Regions from separate parts of the Amedibacillus sp. YH-ame10 genome, predicted to be linked through region 2. Evidence: a T-box and tRNA genes for the amino acid it is inferred to sense, from the RefSeq annotation. Region 2 holds a T-box; the other holds one or more tRNA genes.
What was found. A T-box is a leader RNA that pairs with one kind of tRNA and senses whether it is charged. The one in region 2 lies ahead of serS (serine--tRNA ligase), so its partner is inferred to be a tRNA-Ser.
Positions count from the first base shown of each region.

Region 1 (11,397 bases), on a different contig from region 2:
CTTGTAGAATAGTTTTGATAAACAATCAAACTATGAAGTGGTATAATGATAAAAAGGAGGTATCGTTTTTGGAAGAAATCATTAGAGAAATCGTTGATGCTGATAAAGAGGCAAGACATCGTGTTGACAAGAAACAACAAGAGAGTCGCGACATCCAGAATCTGATACAAAAACAAAAAGAGGATATCAAAGCAAAGTATCAGGAAGAAAGCAAAGCACTGTATGAAAAGAAGCGAGCGGATCTGGATCAGGAATTGAGTTCTCAACAACAAGAAGAGAAAAAGAATTATGAAGAAGCTATCGCAAACTTGACAAAGCATTATGAAGACCACAAAGAAGTATGGGTCAAGGAAATCTTTGATCGTTGCTTAGGCCTTTGATCACGTCAAGTGTTTGAGGAGGTGATGCATACATGAGTAAAGCATCGGGTGTCATTGTTGCGAAAGCAAAAGCCATGCATGGAGGAGCTTTGCGTAAGGACCAGTATGATGAACTGCTTCGTAAACGTAGTGTTTCTGAAATCGCAGGGTATTTAAAGAATGAAACCTATTTTGCGAGTGCACTAAAAGATGTGCGTGAAAACAATATACACCGCGGTCAGTTGGAAGATATCTTACGTAGAGATATGTTCTGGAAAACTCTAAAGCTATATCGTTATGCGGATTCTTCGCAGCAGGCAATTTATCGTTTTCATTTAGAACAGATTGAGATTGAACTGCTTCTATCACGCATACGCGTTCTTATTTCGCAAAATTATGAAGACGCAATTGCAGAACTTCCACTCTTCCTTAAGGAGTACACTAGATTTTCATTGTTAGGACTGGGAAATGTTCGTAGCTATGATGAACTATTGGATGTCGTTAAGAAGACGGAATATTATGAAGCATTGTTACCATATCGTGTAGCGAAAGGGAAAGAAGATAACATCGATTATACGGCTATTGAAACACAACTTCACAAACTCTATTACACCTATGTGTTTGATACAATCGAACATAAGATGAAGGGGAAACATAAAAAGAATATGAAAGAATTCTTTGCAATTGAGCTAGATCTTTCTAATCTTACGAAAATTTATCGTTTGAAGAAGTATTTCAATGCAAGAGAAGATGTGATTCGAGAATCATTATTATTTGTAGAAGGATATAATGCATATTCTAATATGGAAGAATTGATAGCACAAAAGAGTGCGGAAGAGGTACTGAAACGTTTACAACATGGAAAGTACCATTTCGAAACTTCCCTTAAAGAAGATGAATATATCGAACATTATACAAATAAAATCATGTTCTCAATAGCAAAAAATAACTTCTGTTATTCACAGTCAGCGCCATTGGTTTTCAATAGCTATGTGACACTGCTGGAACAAGAACTTGAAAACATCATCAATATTATAGAAGGTGTACGTTATCAGGTTGCGGCAGAAGATATTCAAAAAGAACTGATTTACTAGTTTAGAAAGGAGAATGTTCATGGCAATTTCAAAAATGAAATTGATTAACATCACTGGGGACAACGAATATCTTGATGATGTATTATTGCGTTTCGTTGCTTTGGATTGTTTTCATCCAGAACCTGCCAGTAAGTTTGTAGACAGCGTGCATGGTTTAACAACAATGAATGATGAAAATCCGATTACAGAAGTTTTAAGCCATTTTAGTGAAGTCGCAAATGATATGGATTTGGATATACCAGCCAAAGATGTTAGAAACCGTGATTATGACTTGAATGCTATAAAAGCCTATATCGATAAGATACATGATCGATATTTACAGGGGGCTGAAGTTCGTAAAGAATTAGAAACAGTCATTCAGGAAAACAAGGATGCACTTACACAAGTGCAAAATATAGAAAGTATTGATTTGAATTTAGATGATTTGTTTGAATGCAAATATATTAAAATTCGTTTTGGACGTTTACCTTTAGATAGTGTAGAAAAACTACAATACTATCGCAATCGTCCATTTGTATTTAAATCTTTTAACAGTGATGATACGTACAGCTGGTGCTTATATATCACGACTTCAAAATATGAGGGCGATGTGGATAATATCTTCTCTTCACTATACTTTGAAAGAATCCGTATTCCAGAATTCGTTCATGGAACACCAGGCTCTGCCAAAGATAATCTACAAGAAGAAATTGATAACGACTACAAACAGCTTCAACATGTAAATGAAGTAATTGAACAATTAAAACAAGAATGCTTTGACAATTTTACAGATATCAAAGCGGAACTGGAATTTATAAACCACACCTTTGAAGCTAGAAAATATGTAGTAGGACTTGGAGAACGATTCTCTATTACTGGTTTTGTGGCTGAAGAAGATGTGATGAAATTGAAGGAAACATTCTTTGATTTGAAGGAGGTGGATATCGAAGTACGACCTGCCCATAGTGACAAGCGTCTTTCGCCTCCAACAAAAATCAAGAATGGGTGGTTTGCCAGGCCCTTCTCGATGTTTGTAGAAATGTATGGTGTACCTGAGTACGAAGCGTTTGATCCTACTCCCTTTGTAGCATTTACGTATTCCTTATTATTTGGAATTATGTTTGGAGATTTGGGTCAAGGAGCGGTGCTCATTCTTATAGGGTATTTATTCTATAAGTGGAAACATATGAAACTTGGAGAAATTGGAATGCGAATCGGTATTATGTCTTGTATCTTTGGGACAATATTTGGTTCTGTATTTGGAAATGAAACATTATTAAATCCATTATATCAAACTGTATTTGGTATGCATGAGAAACCGATTGAAATTATGACAAGTGAGTTTATTCCAATCTTATTGATATTATCCATTTGTCTTGGTGCTTGTCTTATGTTAATCAGTATGTGTATGAATATTTATTTACAGAAAAAGAATGGGCATATTGGAGAAATGTGGTTTTCACACAATGGAGTTGCAGGATTTGTATTCTATGCATCTCTAGTGATTGGTGGAGGCGTACAGGTTGCCTTTGGAATTGCGACATTGTCCAATCCAATCTATCTAATTGTGCTTATTCTGTTGCCACTTTTATTGATCTTCTTAAAAGAAGGATTGATTCATAAAATGGCACATGGAGAGATGTTCCCAAATGGATTTGGAGCATACTTTACCGAAAGTTTCTTTGAATTATTTGAAATTTGTCTTTCTTACATTACCAATTCTATTTCTTATTTGCGTGTTGGAGGCTTTGTATTGTCCCATGCAGGAATGATGATGGCAGTTACTCTGTTGATGAGTATGGCAGGCAATGCCGGTATTATTGTAGCCATCTTTGGAAATATATTTGTTATGTGTTTGGAAGGTTTGATTGTAGGAATTCAGGTATTGCGTCTTGAATTCTATGAAATGTTCTCTCGCTATTTCGAGGGAAGAGGAATTGCCTTTAGTGCAATGAAAGATTGAGGAGGAAATTTATGTTAAACGTATTTGAAATATTATTGCCAATGGTGCTTATTGTATTAATTTCATTACCATTAGTGAATGTCTTTAGAGGAAAGAAGAGCGTAAGTGTTGCGAAACGTCGTATGATTACACATGTTTGTTTCTTCTTTGCGATTGTATTAGGAACTGTATTGTTTACTGCTCAAAAAGCATATGCGGCAAGTGATGCTGGTACTGAAATTTCATTAGGTGCTGGTCTTGGTTATATCGCTGCGGCTTTAGCTACTGGCTTATCAGCTTTGGGTGCAGGTATTGCCGTTGCGGCTGCTGCTCCTGCAGCAATTGGTGCATTCTCTGAAAATGAGAAAAACTTTGGTAAGTCTATGATTTTCGTTGCCATGGGTGAAGGTGTTGCTATCTATGGTCTATTGATTTCTATTATTATCGTATTGATGAAATTATAAAAAGAAAGAAAGGAGATTTCTTATGAAATTTTTCCTGCTGAGTGATAACATTGATACAAAAATGGGGATGCGTCTTGCGGGTATTGAAGGGGTGGTCGTTCATGAACGCCACGAAGTACTAGAATCACTCGAAAAGGCTATGCATATGGAAGATGTTGGCATTGTTTTGATTACTACAAAGTTGATTGAAACTTGTCCAGATGTTATCTCAGAATTAAAACTAAAACAGAAAAAGCCACTGATTGTAGAGATACCAGATCGTCATGGTTCTGCTAAAATAGGAGAAACCATTGACCGTTATGTATCTGAAGCAATTGGCGTGAAACTATGAGGTGTTTGCGATGCTAGATGAAAAAATAAAACTTGAAGATTATTTTAAGGATGAAATTGACCGGGTTAGCAACATCGAAATCAAACAGATAGAAAATGAAATTGAAGAAGTGCGTGAACGTTCTATTCAAGGAATGGAAAGTGAAGCACAACATGAAGCGGGTATGGAACGTGAACAACTGTTGAAAGAAATGCTAAGTGATCATGCGATTGCTTTAAGCAAACTTCATGAAGAGACCAATCGACTACTCATGGCAAAACGCCGTGAGTTAGCCGATCAAGTATTTGAAGAGGCAGTTGCGAAAGTAAAAGCATTTACGCAGAATGAAAAATACAAAGACTATCTGATCAAAAAGACAAAAGATTTGGCTGATAAAGGCTATGGAGAAGTTGTCTTCTATGTATCCAAAACGGATGAAAAATTTCTAAGTGACATTTGTAAGGCTTATGGAAAATGTAGTGGGGAAGTAGATCCTACCATCACCATTGGTGGCTTACGTATGGAATGTATGGAAAAAGGCATCGTTGTGGATGAGACATTTGATACTGGTATCGATGAACAAAGCGAGTGGTTCTATACGAACTCCGGATTATTTATTAAATAACAACAAAGCATGTGGTTCTATAAGAACACATGACAAGAGGTGATAATGTGAGTGAAAATGTAATCTATTCCATTAACGGTCCGGTTGTGAAAGTCAAACATGCAGTAGACTTTTCGATGTTAGAGAAAGTGTTCGTTGGAAAACAAAGACTGATGGGGGAAGTAATTTCCATTAGTAAAGAGGCAACTACCATTCAGGTATATGAATCTACGACAGGATTGAAACCAGGTGAACCTGTAGAACCTACAGGAAAACCGATTTCTGTAACATTAGGGCCAGGAATATTAAGAAATATATTTGATGGAATTGAACGTCCATTAAAAGAAATCGCAAAACACTCTGGAGCATTTATTGCGACCGGAAGTGATGTTGCGCCTTTAGATGAAGAAGTATTATGGAATGTGAGTGTTAAAGTATCCCTTGGAGATGAAGTGGTTCCAGGACAGATATTTGCGACACTTCCAGAAACAGATTTGATTGAACATCGTTGTATGATTCCACCAACGCTAACAGGTGTTGTAGTGGAAGTTGTAGAAGATGGGACATACAATATCAACCAATGCATTATAAAAGTAAAAGATGCCAATGAGGAAGTGCATGAATTGACGCTAACACAAAAGTGGCCAATTAAGCAGGCACGTCCAGTTGCACAACGTTTACCAATTAGCGTACCTTTGATTACTGGACAGCGTATCTTCGATACACTATTTCCAATCGCAAAGGGTGGTACTGCCGCAATTCCAGGAGGATTTGGTACTGGAAAAACAATGACACAGCACCAGTTAGCAAAATGGTGTGATGCGGATATTATTGTATACGTAGGATGTGGAGAACGTGGGAATGAGATGACACAAGTTCTTGAAGAATTTTCAGAACTGATTGACCCGAAGTCTAATCGTCCTTTGACAGATCGTACGGTATTGATTGCCAATACCTCAAATATGCCAGTTGCGGCACGTGAAGCTAGTATCTATACTGGGCTTACACTTGCGGAGTATTATCGTGATATGGGATATAACGTAGCTATTATGGCGGACTCTACTTCACGTTGGGCAGAAGCACTTCGTGAAATTAGTGGACGACTAGAAGAAATGCCAGCGGAAGAAGGGTTCCCAGCATATTTGCCTTCTCGTATTTCACAGTTCTATGAACGTGCGGGATATATGAAGACATTAAATGATCAAATTGGATCTGTAACGATCATTGGGGCGGTATCGCCACAGGGATCTGACTTCTCCGAACCAGTTACACAAAACACAAAACGTTTCGTACGTTGTTTTTGGGCGTTGGATAAATCTCTTGCGTATGCAAGACATTACTTCGCGATTAACTGGACAGAGAGTTATTCAGAATATGTTACGGATTTAACAAAATGGTACAACAAGAATGTCGATATGCGATTCCTTCGCAATCGTCAAGAAATTATGAGTCTTTTAGCAGAAGAAGCAAAATTAATGGAGATTGTAAAACTGATTGGTAGTGATGTACTTCCTGAAGATCAAAAATTGGTCATTGAAGTGAGTAAAGTCATTCGTGTTGGATATCTTCAACAAAATGCTTTCCATGCGGAAGATACGTATGTTCCACTTGATAAGCAACTGAAGATGATGGATGTTATCTTATATCTATACAAACGTTGTAAAGAATTAGTGGCACAGGGGAAACCTTTGAGCCAAGTAAGTCAATTGGGATTGTTCGATAAAATTACTAAGATGAAATATGATGTGCCAAACGATCATGTAGAAATACTAGATACGTATTATGCAATGATTGATGAAGCCGTTAACAGGATAGAATAAGGAGGTAGACATATGAGTCTTCAATATTTAGGATTGAGTGAAATCAATGGACCTCTAGTATTTCTTGATAACGTCGAAAACGCTAGCTATGAAGAAATGGTGGAAATCAAATGCGGTGATGGGACAACTCGCTTAGGTAGAGTTGTACAGCTTGAAGGAAATAAAGCTGCCATTCAGGTGTTTGAAGGTACCAATGGTATTTCATTAAAAAATACGAAAACAAAATTCACTGGGAAACCAATGGAACTTCCTTTATCCAAAGAATTGTTAGGACGTACCTTTAATGGTAGCGGAAAACCAATCGATGGATTGGGACAAATTTATGCAGAAAAGAGTGCGGATATCAATGGGCAACCATTGAATCCTGTTTCTCGTGTATATCCAAGAAACTATATCAATACTGGGGTATCTAGTATTGATGCCTTAACTACGTTGATTCGTGGACAGAAACTTCCAATTTTCTCTGGTAGTGGGATGCCTCATAACGAATTGGCTGTACAACTTGTAAAACAAGCGAAAATCTCTGATGGAGATGGTAAGAACTTCTGTATTGTATTTGCGGCTATGGGTGTTAAAAATGACGTTGCGGATTACTTCAAGCGTTCTTTTGAAGAAGCAGGTGTTATGGAAAAGGTTGTGATGTTTGTAAATCTTTCCAATGACCCAATTATCGAACGTACATTAACACCACGTTGTGCACTTACTGCAGCAGAATATCTAGCATATGAACATGATATGCACGTATTGGTTATTTTAACCGATATTACTTCCTATTGTGAGGCTCTTCGTGAGTTCTCTAGTAGTAAGGGAGAGATTCCAGGACGTAAAGGATATCCAGGATATTTGTACTCTGACTTGGCTTCTTTGTACGAAAGAGCAGGAATTATTAAGAGTGCACAGGGTTCTGTTACACAGATTCCTATCTTAACGATGCCCAATGATGATATTACACATCCAATTCCTGACTTAACTGGATATATTACAGAAGGACAGATTGTATTGGATCGTAATTTAAATCAAATGGGGGTGTATCCTCCAGTTGGTATTCTTCCTTCCTTATCACGTTTGATGAAAGATGGAATTGGGGAAGGGTATACAAGAAAAGATCACAACGATGTATCCAACCAGTTGTTTGCGGCTTATGCGAAAGTACAAGACGCAAGAAGTTTAGCTTCTGTTATTGGGGAAGATGAATTAAGTGATATTGATAAGAAATACATGTCTTTTGGTTCTTTATTTGAACAACATTACCTAAATCAAGGTATGGATGTGAATAGAAGTATTGAAGAGACATTGGATTTAGGATGGAACTTATTATCAGTACTACCAAAGGGTGAGTTGGACCGTGTGGATGATGAAGTGTTGAATATTTACTATGATCATGAAAAAGCAGTCGAACGCTTTCAATTAAAAACAGGACCAATTATCAAAGAATTATCCCTAGAAGGTAAATAAGTATGGCTAACAAACAAGTGTTTCCTACAAAGGGGAATTTGATTGCGACAAAGAAGTCCAATGATTTAGCCCGTATGGGATATGAGTTGATGGATCGTAAGCGCAACATCTTAACACGCGAAATGATGAGCTTATTAGATGATGTCAAATTACTTCGTGATGAAATAACACATACTTATGAAAGAGCGTATTATGCCTTACAACAGGCAAATATGTCCTTAGGAGTAGTAAGTGACTTGGTAGAGGCTGTTCCTATTGATACAGGGGTTCATATTAGCTATCGTAGTGTTATGGGAGTAGAAATACCAAAACTTCATTATGATAAACCAGAACTAAAACTAACGTATGGTTTAGAACATGCAAATTCAAAGCTTGACTATGCGTATCGTTGTTTTTACAAGGTAAAGGAAATGACAATTATTTTGGCTGAAGTAGAGAATAGTGTGTATCGTTTGGCAAATGCTATACGAAAAGCACAGAAACGTGCAAATGCCTTAAAGAATATCGTAATTCCTGATTTTGAACACAACATTAAATTTATTACTGATGCATTAGAAGAAAAAGAGAGAGAAGAATTCTCACGTCAGAAGGTTATTAAGACAAATAAAGACCGACAGACAGCACAGGAACGCAGGTAGCGTTCCTGTCTCTTTGACTCTTTTTAGGGCAGAAATAAAGCAAAAACAAGAAGATTAAAGTTATTTAAAAAAAATAGAAAAAAAGGCTTGCATAAGATACAATTATTTGGTATTATATTAAGGCACTGATGAAACGTGCAACGCATGTAAATGCGCCCATAGCTCAACTGGATAGAGCGTTTGACTACGGATCAAAAGGTTGCGGGTTCGATTCCTACTGGGCGCGCCATATTATAGTTTCATGGAAATAATAAATCGGGATGTAGCACAGCTTGGTAGTGCACTTGATTTGGGATCAAGGGGTCGCAGGTTCAAATCCTGTCATCCCGACCATTATTATTTAAAAAATTTACATTCGGCTGGGTAGCTTAGTTGGCTAGAGCATCCGGTTCATACCCGGAAGGTCGCGAGTTCGAGTCTCGCCCCCGCCACCAATTTTGCGCAAGTTGGACCCTTAGCTCAGTTGGTTAGAGCATCCGGCTCATAACCGGTGGGTCGTAGGTTCGAGTCCTACAGGGTCCACCATTTATGAATCAATATGGAGGAATACCCAAGTGGTTGAAGGGTCCGGTCTTGAAAACCGGTAGGTCGGGAAACTGGCGCCTGGGTTCGAATCCCAGTTCCTCCGCCATTCTTTAAAAAATCGAATTTCTCAAACATCGCGGGGTAGAGCAGTCTGGTAGCTCGTCGGGCTCATAACCCGGAGGTCGTTGGTTCAAATCCTTCCCCCGCAACCAAATGGTTCCATAGCTCAGTTGGTAGAGCAAAGGACTGAAAATCCTTGTGTCCCTGGTTCAATTCCTGGTGGAACCACCATTTACAAAACAACCTGTCAAATGACAGGTTTTTTTCTGTCCTTTGCGTAATGTGGGGAAAGGATGAGAATCCAAGGATGCTCTACAAGCGTGGCGGAGGAATATAAAAGCATTACTCCATGAAGAAGTAATGCCTCTATGTTATTTTACTGTAACATTGAATTCAAAATCAGTGAAGTCTAAATCATAATTATCACTAGAACCACTTGCGATAACTTTGAAATCAGTTTGTTCCATTGCAAGATAAACAAAGTCTGGAAACAAGATTATCTTATCTATTGAAATCCTTATAAGTTTATTTTATATTGACTGCTGATGAGATAAAGATTATGAGGAGGAAAAAAGGATCATGTAGATTTAAGATTATCCATTTGAAGCCATATCTATAAATATATCTAATTAAATAGAGTATTTGTGTGTGTTATCATAGAGTTAAATAGGAGGGTATTATATGGTTCGAGTTTATAGGGCAGTAGCTTACTTAAAAAAGCCAAATATAAGAAAAACAGGTAGGGACTTGAGAAATGATAAAATCAATGAAGCTTTGCAGTGCATTCAAGAAAGAGGAGGAGTTATCTTGAATTGTATTCCAATAAGCGATGCTGATTTACTATTTGATTTTTTTGTAATGTATGAAGATAACAGGCGTTTTGAAGAAATCAATTCATATTTAAGAGATGTAGTTTTTGATTTTGATAAATATATTTCTTAGGATTAATATTTAGAATATGACAAGATGAAGGGAGATAGTTTTGTCTCTTTTTTAGCTTAGTGAATGTTAAAGATGTGTTATAATTATAGATATGGTGAACATATAATAATGAGGAGGAAGATATGAAAAAAGTTACTATGATTTTCTTTGTTTGTATTATAAGTCTTTTTCTAATTGGATGTGAAGGAAATCCTGGAATGAATGCTCACGATTATGCGACTGGTGAAGAGATTTTAAATATTGTGGATGATTATTTAGAAGGAAAAAAATCTGGTTCAGAAACTTCTAGGGCAATCAGTAGTTTGGTAGATGAATTTGAAGAAGAGGATAGACATATAACATCAAATGTTATAATGAGTGCTGAATTAATTGAGTCTAGTATAAGTGCAGGTGAATCTACAAGCAAAATCAAAGAAGAAAGAGATGAAATGGCTGGTTATCTTTATCGGTAATACGATGAAAAACTATGAATGAATTGAAAACTATAGAAGTAAATTTTGTGAATATGGTAGATTCTGTAAAAGATATTGCTAATATAGTTTAGTGGTTGGGAAAAGATATAGAATAATTTATGATTGAAGCACAAGTTGCGTCTAATAGTGTAGCGATTTCATAATAGCTTATGTTACAGGCTATCACTTATTATCTAGTTACTAGAAGAAAGCACAATGTGCATAACGAAACGATGGTAGTTATGTAAATAGAAATAGGGTCTAGGAATAGTTTAAAGGTAAAACAACGAGAACAGCTAGATGCTAATCTTAGTGAGATTTCAAATGCTCATAAATTGAATACGTAATTGGGAAGTTAAACTGATGGAAATGGTGAAGTAAAAGCGGGCTATGAAGATAGAGCCGCTTTTATTGTGTCTCCCCTGAATAAAGCATTAGGGGAACAGATTGCAAACGAAGATAGTGTAGTAAAAGGGTATGATAAATCCTTTGTAAGTATCAATGAAAAGATCGTTAAAATGAAAGCAGAAGCAATTTTAAGCCACAACTACCTGCATAAAAGAAAGCTTTAATCGAATCAACTGATGCACAGATGAAAGCTGGTAAACTACAGATAGAATCAAGTGATATAAAAAAATAAAATAGTACTTAATAAGTTTTACAAATGTATGGTAGAAAAATTTAAAATTATCAATAATACAAAGATTAGTTTAGTTATTTAAAGATAAACAATAAAGTAAAGAAGACAAATTG
Region 1 is NZ_JBSPFA010000001.1:57,232-68,628, reverse strand. Features, by position in the region: gene ACWG42_RS00360 (stress protein) at 69-380, shown strand; gene ACWG42_RS00355 (V0D/AC39 family V-type ATPase subunit) at 413-1,453, shown strand; gene ACWG42_RS00350 (V-type ATP synthase subunit I) at 1,473-3,395, shown strand; gene ACWG42_RS00345 (ATP synthase subunit C) at 3,407-3,838, shown strand; gene ACWG42_RS00340 (V-type ATP synthase subunit F) at 3,861-4,169, shown strand; gene ACWG42_RS00335 (V-type ATP synthase subunit E) at 4,180-4,773, shown strand; gene ACWG42_RS00330 (V-type ATP synthase subunit A) at 4,821-6,572, shown strand; gene ACWG42_RS00325 (V-type ATP synthase subunit B) at 6,585-8,027, shown strand; gene ACWG42_RS00320 (V-type ATP synthase subunit D) at 8,030-8,665, shown strand; tRNA gene ACWG42_RS00315 (tRNA-Arg) at 8,818-8,894, shown strand; tRNA gene ACWG42_RS00310 (tRNA-Pro) at 8,922-8,998, shown strand; tRNA gene ACWG42_RS00305 (tRNA-Met) at 9,023-9,099, shown strand; tRNA gene ACWG42_RS00300 (tRNA-Ile) at 9,114-9,190, shown strand; tRNA gene ACWG42_RS00295 (tRNA-Ser) at 9,206-9,296, shown strand; tRNA gene ACWG42_RS00290 (tRNA-Met) at 9,326-9,402, shown strand; tRNA gene ACWG42_RS00285 (tRNA-Phe) at 9,406-9,481, shown strand; gene ACWG42_RS00280 (hypothetical protein) at 9,932-10,192, shown strand; gene ACWG42_RS00275 (hypothetical protein) at 10,315-10,644, shown strand; gene ACWG42_RS00270 (hypothetical protein) at 11,058-11,216, shown strand.
Region 1: it encodes a tRNA-Ser, which carries the amino acid that the T-box ahead of serS (serine--tRNA ligase) is inferred to sense. The anticodon was not compared.

Region 2 (11,397 bases):
TAACAGGCTCTGCTACAACTTTTTCAGTTGTATTTGTAGTACTTACATCTAACATCTCTAGAAGACACACTTCAAAATACGAACCCACATTAGCTGCAAATCTATATTTATCATATGCTCCCATCAGTAAATCTATCATTTTAAAGCGAGTTTTTATAGTACAACCCTTTATAATCATAGAAGCTTCTTCGTTACTTAAATCATGCAACAAGCTAGCATCTTTAGTATATTCAAATATGATAGATTCCTTCAATAGTTCGATTAGATCCTCTGTTAATCGCTTTATATCAACGCCTTTTTCAATGAAATCATCAACTTTATTAAGTAATACTACTGGCTCTTTATTAAATATACTATGGAATAGTTCTAATTTTTCCTGCACAGTAGTTATTCCATAAATTTCATTGATATGATGAAGCTCTACATGGTCTTTTGCATATGCAATACATTGATCAAGTATAGATAGAGCATCTCTTAATCCCCCATCAGCTAACTGTGCAATCAATTTAATAACATCCTCATCACATTGTATATTCTCTGCCTTTAATACAGTATGTATACGCTCAACTATTTCTGGTCTAGAAACTTTTGTAAAATCGAATCTTTGACATCTAGATATAATTGTAGGTAATACCTTATGTGGTTCAGTTGTCGCTAAAATGAAGATTACATGTGCTGGAGGTTCTTCGATAGTTTTTAATAGAGCATTGAATGCACCTGTTGACATCATATGAACCTCATCAATAATATAAACTTTATATTTACCCTTTAAAGGAGCATATTTAACTTTCTCTATCAGCGTACGTACTTCTTCAACACCATTGTTACTAGCCGCATCTATTTCTATAATGTCTGGATGTGATCCTTCTTGTACAGATAGACAGTTATCACATTTCAAACAAGGTTTAACTTCCTCATTTTCACAATTTATAGTCTTCGCAAATATCTTTGCAATTGAAGTTTTACCAGTACCTCTAGGCCCGCTAAATAAATATGCATGAGCAATTTTGTTCTGTTCAACTGCATTTTGAAGAGTTTGAACAACATGTTTTTGTCCTGCTACTTCTTCAAAACTATTAGGTCGATATGTACGATAAAGTGCTTTATATCCCATATGACACCTACTTTCTCTATTGATAATTATATCATGCTTTCATAATAAAAAAACAAATACTTTCACTTAAAGAAGTATTTGTTATCTGTTTTTCTTACGCTTTTCTTTAAAAAAATTAGTAAGCATCAGCCCACATTCTTCTTCCATAATACTACTCGTTATTTCAGGATAATGATTGAATCCTTTAATATCATACATATTCATACAACTTCCCATACATCCACCTTTTGGATCCTTAGCACCAAATACAACCCTCTTAATTCTTGATTGTAAAATAGCACCACTGCACATTGGGCATGGCTCTAAAGTAACATATAATGTACAGTCTTCTAATCTCCATGATTCAACTTTCTTACAAGCCTTTTGTATAGTTATAATTTCTGCGTGAGCAATCGATTGTTGTTTCTTTTCTCTTAGATTATATCCTCTTGCGATTATCTTGTCATCTTTTACAATCACACAACCAATAGGAACTTCATCTATGGCCAATGCTTTTTTTGCTTCTTTGATTGCCTCTAGCATAAATTGTTTATCCACAAGATTTACCTCCGAATATAATAAAAGCTACCACACATGATAGAGCTCCCTTAAGGCTGCTTCGTTCCCAATCTGACCTAATTCAGTAGATACCATTGTAGTAGCTTTTATATTATAACATAGATTATAATTTTTTCAACTATTTCCTGAAGAACCTACTAACTCAAAATGTTTCACGTGAAACATTCTAAAATTAAAAAATAATCGTTTTGTGAAATGCTTCGAGATTAGTAAGTATCTGTCTTTTTATTTCTCATTGCAAATTAGAAAACACCATTTTTATATAAAATAGCCATAAAATACGATAAATAAAGGATATTTTCAACATATGCACTGAACTAAAATAGGTGTCTGAAATTAAAAAAAATGATGATATTCATCATTTTTTACTGTTTTGGCATTAAAATTTTTGTTCCACCCATATATGGTTGTAAAACTTCAGGAATGTTCACACTTCCATCTTCATTTAAATTATTTTCTAAAAATGCAATCAACATTCTTGGTGGAGCAACAACCGTATTGTTTAATGTGTGCGCAAAATATTTTCCGTCTTCACCTTTTACACGAATTCCTAATCTTCTTGCTTGAGCATCAGTTAAATTTGAACAACTTCCAACTTCAAAATATTTTTGTTGACGTGGGCTCCATGCTTCAACATCAACTGATTTACATTTTAAATCCGCAAGATCACCAGAACAACATTCTAAAGCACGAACTGGAATATCTAAACTTCTAAATAAATCAATTGTATTTGTATATAATTTTGTAAACCACTCTTTACTTTCTTCTGGTTTACATACAACAATCATTTCTTGTTTTTCAAATTGATGAATACGGTACACTCCGCGTTCTTCAATACCATGTGCTCCTTTTTCCTTACGGAAACATGGAGAATAGCTTGTATAAGTATATGGAAGTTTCTTTTCGTCTAAAATTGTATCAATAAACTTTCCAATCATAGAATGTTCACTAGTACCAATCAAATATAAATCTTCTCCCTCAATTTTATACATCATTCCTTCCATTTCCGCAAAACTCATAACTCCGGTAACTACATCACTACGAATCATGAAAGGTGGAATTACATAAGTGAATCCTCTGTTAATCATAAAGTCACGAGCATAAGAAATAACTGCAGAATGAATTCTAGCAATATCACCCATTAAGTAATAAAAGCCGTTTCCTGCAACTTTTCTAGCTCCATCTAGGTCAATTCCGTCAAAACGTTCCATAATATCTGTATGATATGGAATTTCAAAAGAAGGAACAACAGGCTCTCCAAACTTCTCTAACTCTACATTTTCACTATCGTCTTTTCCAATAGGAACACTATCATCTATGATATTTGGAATCTGCATCATAATGTTCTTTATTTTAGAAGTTAATTCCGACTCTTTTTCTTCGGTTAATTTCATTTCATCAGCCATAGCTTGCACTTTTTCTTTTATAGCTTGTGCCTCATCTTTTTGGCCTTTTGCCATAAGAGCACCAATTTCTTTACTTAAAGTATTGCGTTGTTGTCTTAAATCATCACCTTTTTGTTTTAATGAACGATTTTCAACATCAAGAGCAATTACTTCATCTACCAAAGGTAATTTCTTATCCTGGAACTTCTTCTTCATATTCTCTTTTACAATTTCAGGATTTTCTCTCAAAAATTTCATATCTAGCATGTTTTTTTCCTCCAAAGAAATAAAAAAGAGGTATTATCCATAAAGGGACGATACCTCGTGTTGCCACCCTTTTTAATTTATGAATAATAAATTCATAAACTATCTCTAAGCGATAACGGGTCTACCGGAATGCATTACTCAATTCATACATTCACTCCAAGGTTGATTTCATATTGTTCTATTGATAACTTCCACCATCTGTTATCTCTCTATAAATAGAAACAATATTACTTATCCTTTTCAACGATTTACTATTTTATATCATTCTTCATCTTTGTTGTCAATGATTTCTTCTTTTGCTTCATCTACAACAGTTTCTTCAGCTGTATTTTCTATAACTGGAACTTCGTCTTCAATTTCTTCTTTTTCAACGATTGCAACCTTAGCTACAGATTCTTCATCACCAACATTAATTAACTTAACACCTTGCGTATTTCTACTATAAATACCAATCTTATCAACAGCAATACGTATGATAATTCCAGTGTTTGTCACAATCATCGCATCTTCTTCACCAGTTACTGCACGAACAGATACAAGTTCTCCTGTTTTTGGAGTAATATTGATAGTCTTAACACCTTTTGCTCCACGTGTTGTTAATCGATATTCATCAATTGGTGTTCTCTTACCATATCCATTCTCACTAACAGATAATAAGTATGATCCATCTCTTGATGTCGCAATACCAACAACGATAGCACCATCTACATTAAATCCTTTAACTCCACTAGCTGTTCTTCCCATTGGACGAACACCATCTTCATGGAATCTTACGGCTTTACCATTTGAACCAGCAATGATAATTTCATCATCACCAGTAGTTTCTTTCACACCTACTAATTCATCATCTTCACGAAGTGTAATTGCAATTTTTCCATTTTGACGAATAGAATCAAATTCTGAAGATGCAACACGTTTTACTAAACCATTTTTAGTAACGAACATCAAATATTCTGATTCACTCTCTTGTTTAACAGGAACAAGTGCTTTTACTTTCTCTTCTTTATCCAAATTCAATAGATTGACTACTGGAAGTCCCTTCGCTGTTCTTGAAGCATTTGGAATTCTATATCCCTTAATACGATATACTTTACCAACATTCGTAAACAACAATAAGAAATCATGTGTAGACATTGGAACGAGCATTTCTACGATATCATCCTCGTTTGTTGTCATTCCCTTGATTCCTCTACCTCCACGGTTTTGTGTACGATAAGTATCTGTAGGGATACGTTTAATATAACCATTTGTTGTCATAGTAATAACGATATCTTCTACTGGTATTAAATCTTCATCATCCATACCAAAATCAGCTTCACTAATTTCCGTACGTCTTTCATCACCAAATCTATTTTTCACTTCGCTTAATTCATCACGAATAATTTGTAGAACTCGATCATGATTAGCTAGAATATCTCTTAAATCAAGGATAAGCGTCATTAACTCATTATACTCATTCTCAATTTTGTCTCTCTCTAATCCAGTTAATCGACGCAATCTCATTTCTAGAATTGCATTTGCCTGAATTTCAGATAACTTATACTCTTCCATTAAACGTGATTTAGCGATTGCATCAGTTTCACTAGAACGAATAATATGAATAATTTCATCAATGTGATCTAACGCAATACGTAAACCTTCTAATATATGAGCACGATCTTCTGCTTTTTTTAGTTCAAACTTTGTTCTTCTTACTGTTACTTCAATTTGATGATCAATGTAATATTGAAGCATCTCTTTCAATCCCATTTGTTTTGGTGCACGGTCATGCAAGGCAAGCATATTTACACCAAATGAAGTTTGAAGAGATGTCATTCTAAATAATTGATTTAAGATAACATCTACTTGAACATCTTTTCTTAATTCAATTACAATACGAATTCCTTCGCGATTAGATTCATCATTTAGGTATGTAATACCATCGATTTGTTTATCTCTTACTAAATCTGCAATCTTAGTAATAAGGTTTGCTTTATTTACTTGATATGGAACTTCAGTAACAACAATTCTAGTCTTACCATTATCCATTTCTTCTATATGATGTTTACATCTTATAAGTACAGATCCACGTCCTGTTTCAAATGCTTGACGTATACCAGATCTACCTAAAATGATACCACCTGTTGGAAAGTCTGGACCCATAATATAGTTTTCCATCAATTCCATAATAGAAATTTCGGGATTATCCATTACCGCAAGTGCAGCATCAATTGTCTCTGATAAATTATGTGGAGGAATGTTTGTTGCCATACCAACCGCAATACCCACAGAACCATTCACTAAAAGATTTGGAAAACGAGATGGCATTACTGCTGGCTCACGTTCTTCACCATCATAGTTATCAATAAAATCAACAGTATCTTTATTAATATCTTTGATCATTTCCATGGCAATTTTACTCATACGTGCTTCCGTATAACGCATAGCCGCAGCTCCATCACCATCCATAGAACCAAAGTTTCCATGACCTTGAACTAACATATAACGATAACTAAAATCTTGTGCCATACGAACCATGGCATCATATACAGCTGTATCCCCATGAGGGTGATACTTACCAATAACTTCTCCGACGATACGTGCGGATTTTTTGAACGGCTTACTAGCAACAATACCTAATTCGTTCATTGCATGTAGAATACGTCTATGAACTGGTTTCAATCCATCACGTACATCAGGTAAAGCACGTTCTACAATTACTGACATAGAATAATCAAGGAATGATGTTTTCATTTCCTTAGAAATATCTACTTGAATCAACTTATCTCTATTGATATCCATTTTGAAAACACCTCTCTCTTAAACATCCAATGTTGCATATTTTGCATTTTCTTGTATAAAATCTCTTCTTGGTTCTACTTCTTCACCCATTAACATTTCAAATATAGAATCCGCTTCTAAAGCATCTTCAATATTTACTTGTTTTAATGTTCTAAACGCTGGGTCCATGGTTGTCTCCCATAACTGCTCAGGATTCATTTCCCCAAGACCTTTATAACGCTGTACATTCACGTTATCACCCATTTCAGAGCGCACACGTTCCATTTCTTCTTCTTTATATACATATTCTATACGATTACCTTTTGCTACCTTAAACAAAGGTGGCATAGCGATATATACATATCCACCTTCAATGATAGGTCTCAAATAACGATAGAAGAAGGTTAACATCAATGTACAGATATGAGCACCATCGACATCGGCATCGGTCATGATTACAATTTTATGATAACGTAACTTACTAACATCCATTTCATCACCAATACCACAACCAAATGCAGTAATCATAGAACGTATTTCATTATTTTCAAAAATTCTTTGTAATCTTGCTTTTTCAACATTTAAGATTTTTCCGCGTAATGGCAATATCGCTTGAAACTTAGAATTTCTTCCTTGTTTTGCACTACCACCGGCAGAATCCCCTTCGACAATATAAATTTCGCATTCACTTGCGTCTTTTGAAGAACAGTCTGCTAATTTACCTGGCAACGATGTTATTTCAAGAGCACTCTTACGTCTAGTAAGTTCACGTGCTTTTTTCGCAGCCATACGAGCTTTACTTGCTATAATTGCTTTATCAACAATAATCTTTGCTGTATTTGGATTTTCCATGAAGAAACGTTCCAATTGATCTCCTAAGATTCCAGATACAATTCTACGAACTTCAGAATTTCCTAATTTTGTTTTTGTTTGTCCTTCATATTGAGGATCTGGATGTTTTACAGAAATGATTGCTGTCAATCCTTCTCTTACATCATCTCCAGCTAGAGTTTCATCTTTTTTAATCATATTTTGCTCTCTAGCATATGAATTAATAATTCTAGTTAATGCAAGACGGAATCCATCTTCATGTGTTCCACCTTCCATCGTATTAATATTATTACAGAAAGAATAAATGTTAGGAATATATCCATCATTATATTGCATCGCTATTTCTGTTAAAATACCATCTTCCAATCCCTCTACATAAACAACTTCCTCATGTAAAGAAGATTTATTTTTATTAAGATATTCTACATATTGACGGATACCACCATCATATTTGTAATCTATTCTTCTTGGCTTTTCTTCTCTTTCATCAATCAATACAAGACGAATTCCCTTATTTAAGAATGCAAGTTGGCGAATACGAGTATTTAATGTATCAAAATCATATACTTGAGTTTCCGTAAAGATTGTAGAATCAGCTTTAAACCTTACCATAGAACCATGTGTGTCACTACTATCTACAACTTTTAAAGAATCAACAGCATTTCCACCATTTTCAAAGCGTAAAAAATACTTCTTACCATCTTGATTAACATATACTTCTAACCATTCTGATAAAGCGTTTACAACACTGGCACCTACACCATGCAAACCACCAGAAACTTTATATGCTCCTCCACCAAATTTACCACCTGCATGAAGAACAGTAAAGATAGTTTCAACACCAGAAATACCAGTCTTTTCAACGATACCTACAGGCATCCCACGACCGTTATCCTCAACACGAATAATATTATCTTTTTCAATTGCAATTTCAATATCTGTAGCAAATCCAGCAAGTGCCTCATCTATTGAATTATCTACAATTTCCCATACTAAGTGATGAAGCCCTCTTTCGCTCGTAGATCCTATATACATACCTGGTCTTTTACGTACGGCTTCTAATCCCTCTAATACCTGAATGTCATCTGCAGTATAAGAGTGGTCCACTTTATTTTCCATCTCTTCTATCGCCTTCATCTGTTTTTCATCCATTGGCAAATCCTCCTTACATTTCCTTTATAATTCCATCTTCCACATTCCATATTGACACTTTTCTATCAGTATCGATATTTACAAATTCTTCTATATCCGTAGTAGATATAAATATTTGTACAACCTGTGGAAGAGAATATAACAGTTCTTTTCTTCTATAAGAATCTAATTCAGAAAATACATCATCTAATAATAATACTGGATATTCTCCAATAATATCTTTTATCATATAAATCATACCAATCTTCAAAGCTAACAAGATGCTCCTTTTTTGCCCCTGTGAGGCATACGTAGCAACTTCTTTATCATTCATCTTAAATACATAATCTTCTTTGTGTATTCCAACCGTCGTTTGTTTTAAAAACATATCACGATCCAATGACTTTTTATATTTTTCTTTCAATTCATTCTTCCATAACTCTTCATCTTCATAAAAAGGAACACAACTTTCATACTGTACAGATATTTTTGTATGATCACTTGATAACCTTTCATAAAATGTTTGAGATTTTTCAACCAATTGTTGAAGGAAGAAATATCGTTGTTTCATTACAATGATTTGAGATTCCACTATCTGATCTGTTAGAACATCAAGATATTCTCTATTTACAGTTTCACTTTTTAAACATGCATTACGCTCTTTTAAGAGCTTTTGAGCAATAAACAAAGTATTCATATACTTCTTACTTACTTTACTCAATTCCATATCTATAAAGCGTCTTCTGACTCTTGGAGAGGCATTAAATAATGTCATATCATCTGGACAAAACATAACTGCGTTAAATTCCCCAATAAAATCACTTACTCTATTCACAGGATTCTTAAACAAAAACAAATTTTTACCTTTATCATTTACAGTTATTTGCAATTCCTTTTTCCTACCTTGTTTTTCAATGGTAGCCCTCAAAAAGAAAGCATCACAACCTTCTTTTATCAAGTCTTCATCATCATTGGTACGATGAGATCGAGTTGTCGATAAATAAAGGATAGATTCTAAAATATTTGTTTTTCCTTGAGCATTCTTTCCAGATAAAATATGAATTCCCTCTTGGAAAGATAAATCAAGATTCTCATAATTACGATAATTATGTAATCTGATATTTTTTAATATCATGAAATCTTAATCGAAGTTCCTTCTATCACGAGTTCATCCCCTTTATAGAGTTTCCGTCCTCTGCGATCTTCAGGCTCTCCATTCACATTAATACTCATTGATTTAACAGCAAATTTTGCTTCTCCACCACTTTGAATAAAGTCTGCTTTTTTTAGCAATTGCCCTAATGTTATGTATTCTCCAGTTATCTTTATATTCATAGAAAAACCTCTTTCATATACTTTTCTATTATATCATAAATTCTACCTTTTTTATAGTTTTTTAGTGTCTTATTTCCCTTTTTTTCGACCTTATTTTACTTTATTTTTTACAATTCAAAATGTAAATTTTATATTTTATTTTATGTGAATAAAAAATAAAAACATCCTCTAGTAAAGTAGTTAGGTTTATTGCTTTGTTAAGTGCTATAAACAACCACACATTTGGATGTAATTATATATATTATTCTGTTGGATATAGTATCAATGGTATTTCAATTTCTTCATTACTCATACCAGCATGATTACCTTTTAGTTTTAAATCTTTATCATACTCAATTTGAATATTATGAAAAGCACATGCTACAAAATCACCTATTAAAGAATCAAACTTATCATTCTTTTCACCTATACCAAATAAATTATTTTTATATACTTCCTCTTTTGATAATAAATAAAAGTCTTTTCCAAAATACTTTATAAATAATTTTTCAAATAATTTTTTCTTATCTTCTTTTATAAAAAAGTTAATCGTCCTTGGTTCAAAAGAAGGAAGTACCCTTAGACAATCTATGATATCAGGATAATCAATCAAAAACTTACATTCTACATCAATATGACCGTGATCCGCTATGATCATCAATCCCGTTCCTTCTTCTAAATCTTGCATTGTATTTTCTAATATTTTATCAAATCTATTTAACATTTTTATACTCTCGTTATGTGATGCTCCATAATCATGCATAAAGGAATCATATTCATCCCAATATGCATATATAAATTTATTATTTTTATGCTTACTCTCTTGTACAATTCTATTACATAAATCTTGAAAATCAACTGCTCCATTTTTTCTCCAGGATGGAAATATAGAATCTGCTTTTATTCCTTTTTTATTACATTCATCAATCATAGTAGATATAGGAAATGATTCATAAGAAAAATTTCTTTTTATTGTTTTAGTATTATCATAAAAATCTTTATTAGAAAACATCTGTACATGAAAATCATATTTAGATATATATTGTTGCCAACCAAGCCAACCTGTACTACAAGGCATTCTTCCTGTTAATATCGCTGTCGTTGCCGCTACAGTTGTAGGAGGATAAACTGTATCAATTTTTTTTAATCTATGTGTGTTTAGAAAACCATTTTCATCACAATATTCATGTATTTGGTAATCTCCCATGCCATCTATCAATAATACTATAATTTGATCAAATTTATGTTGATCAATCCAATTTTCTATGTCATTATCAAAATTATGATATGTAGTAATACCATAATTTTTTCTAATTGTATTCATCACTTGCACAATACTATGCTCATAATTAGGAATTCTCATATTATTCTCCATTCAAAAAAAAGCGAAACTTAATTCGCTTTATGCATATGTTCTTACTGGTAAAACTAATTGTAAAATTTTATCATCATCCAAAGATGTAATAATAAATGGTTTCATTTCACCACATAAGCTAAATTTTACTAAATTTCCATTAATTGCCTTAATTGCTTCAAATACATAACGTCCATTGCAGCTTATTTCAAGAGAATTTCCTTTAAATTCAGCACTATTTAATACTTCTGTAGAAGATCCAACTTCAACAGATTTACTTGATAATACACATTCATTTTCACTTAATGTAAATTTAATGACACTTACACCATCATTTTTAATGAAACTAGCACGATCGATTGCACTTAATAAATCTCTTGAATCTATAGTTAATTCATAATCAAACTGTAAAGGAATTAAACGATTCGTTTCAGGATATGCTCCATCAATTAATCTCGTTTGGATAATCGTATCATGTATAATAAACTGCGCTTTTTTATCATTTACAGCAATTTCTACATTACCTTCTCCTTCTAAAGTTTTCACAACTTCCTGTAAAGATTTAGAAGGTATAGTAATATTAAAATTTAAACTTTCGTTAATCATAATAGATTTTTTTGCTAAACGGTAAGAATCGGTTGCTACACAATGAAGTTCATTTCCTTCGCAATGAAAATTAACAC
Region 2 is NZ_JBSPFA010000030.1:2,637-14,033, reverse strand. Features, by position in the region: gene dnaX (DNA polymerase III subunit gamma/tau) at 1-1,114, opposite strand, end outside; gene tadA (tRNA adenosine(34) deaminase TadA) at 1,196-1,651, opposite strand; RNA gene ffs (signal recognition particle sRNA small type) at 1,668-1,763, opposite strand; gene serS (serine--tRNA ligase) at 2,038-3,324, opposite strand; T-box leader at 3,365-3,577, opposite strand; gene gyrA (DNA gyrase subunit A) at 3,586-6,105, opposite strand; gene gyrB (DNA topoisomerase (ATP-hydrolyzing) subunit B) at 6,124-8,067, opposite strand; gene recF (DNA replication/repair protein RecF) at 8,081-9,181, opposite strand; gene yaaA (S4 domain-containing protein YaaA) at 9,178-9,381, opposite strand; gene ACWG42_RS12020 (alkaline phosphatase family protein) at 9,623-10,723, opposite strand; gene dnaN (DNA polymerase III subunit beta) at 10,763-11,397, opposite strand, start outside.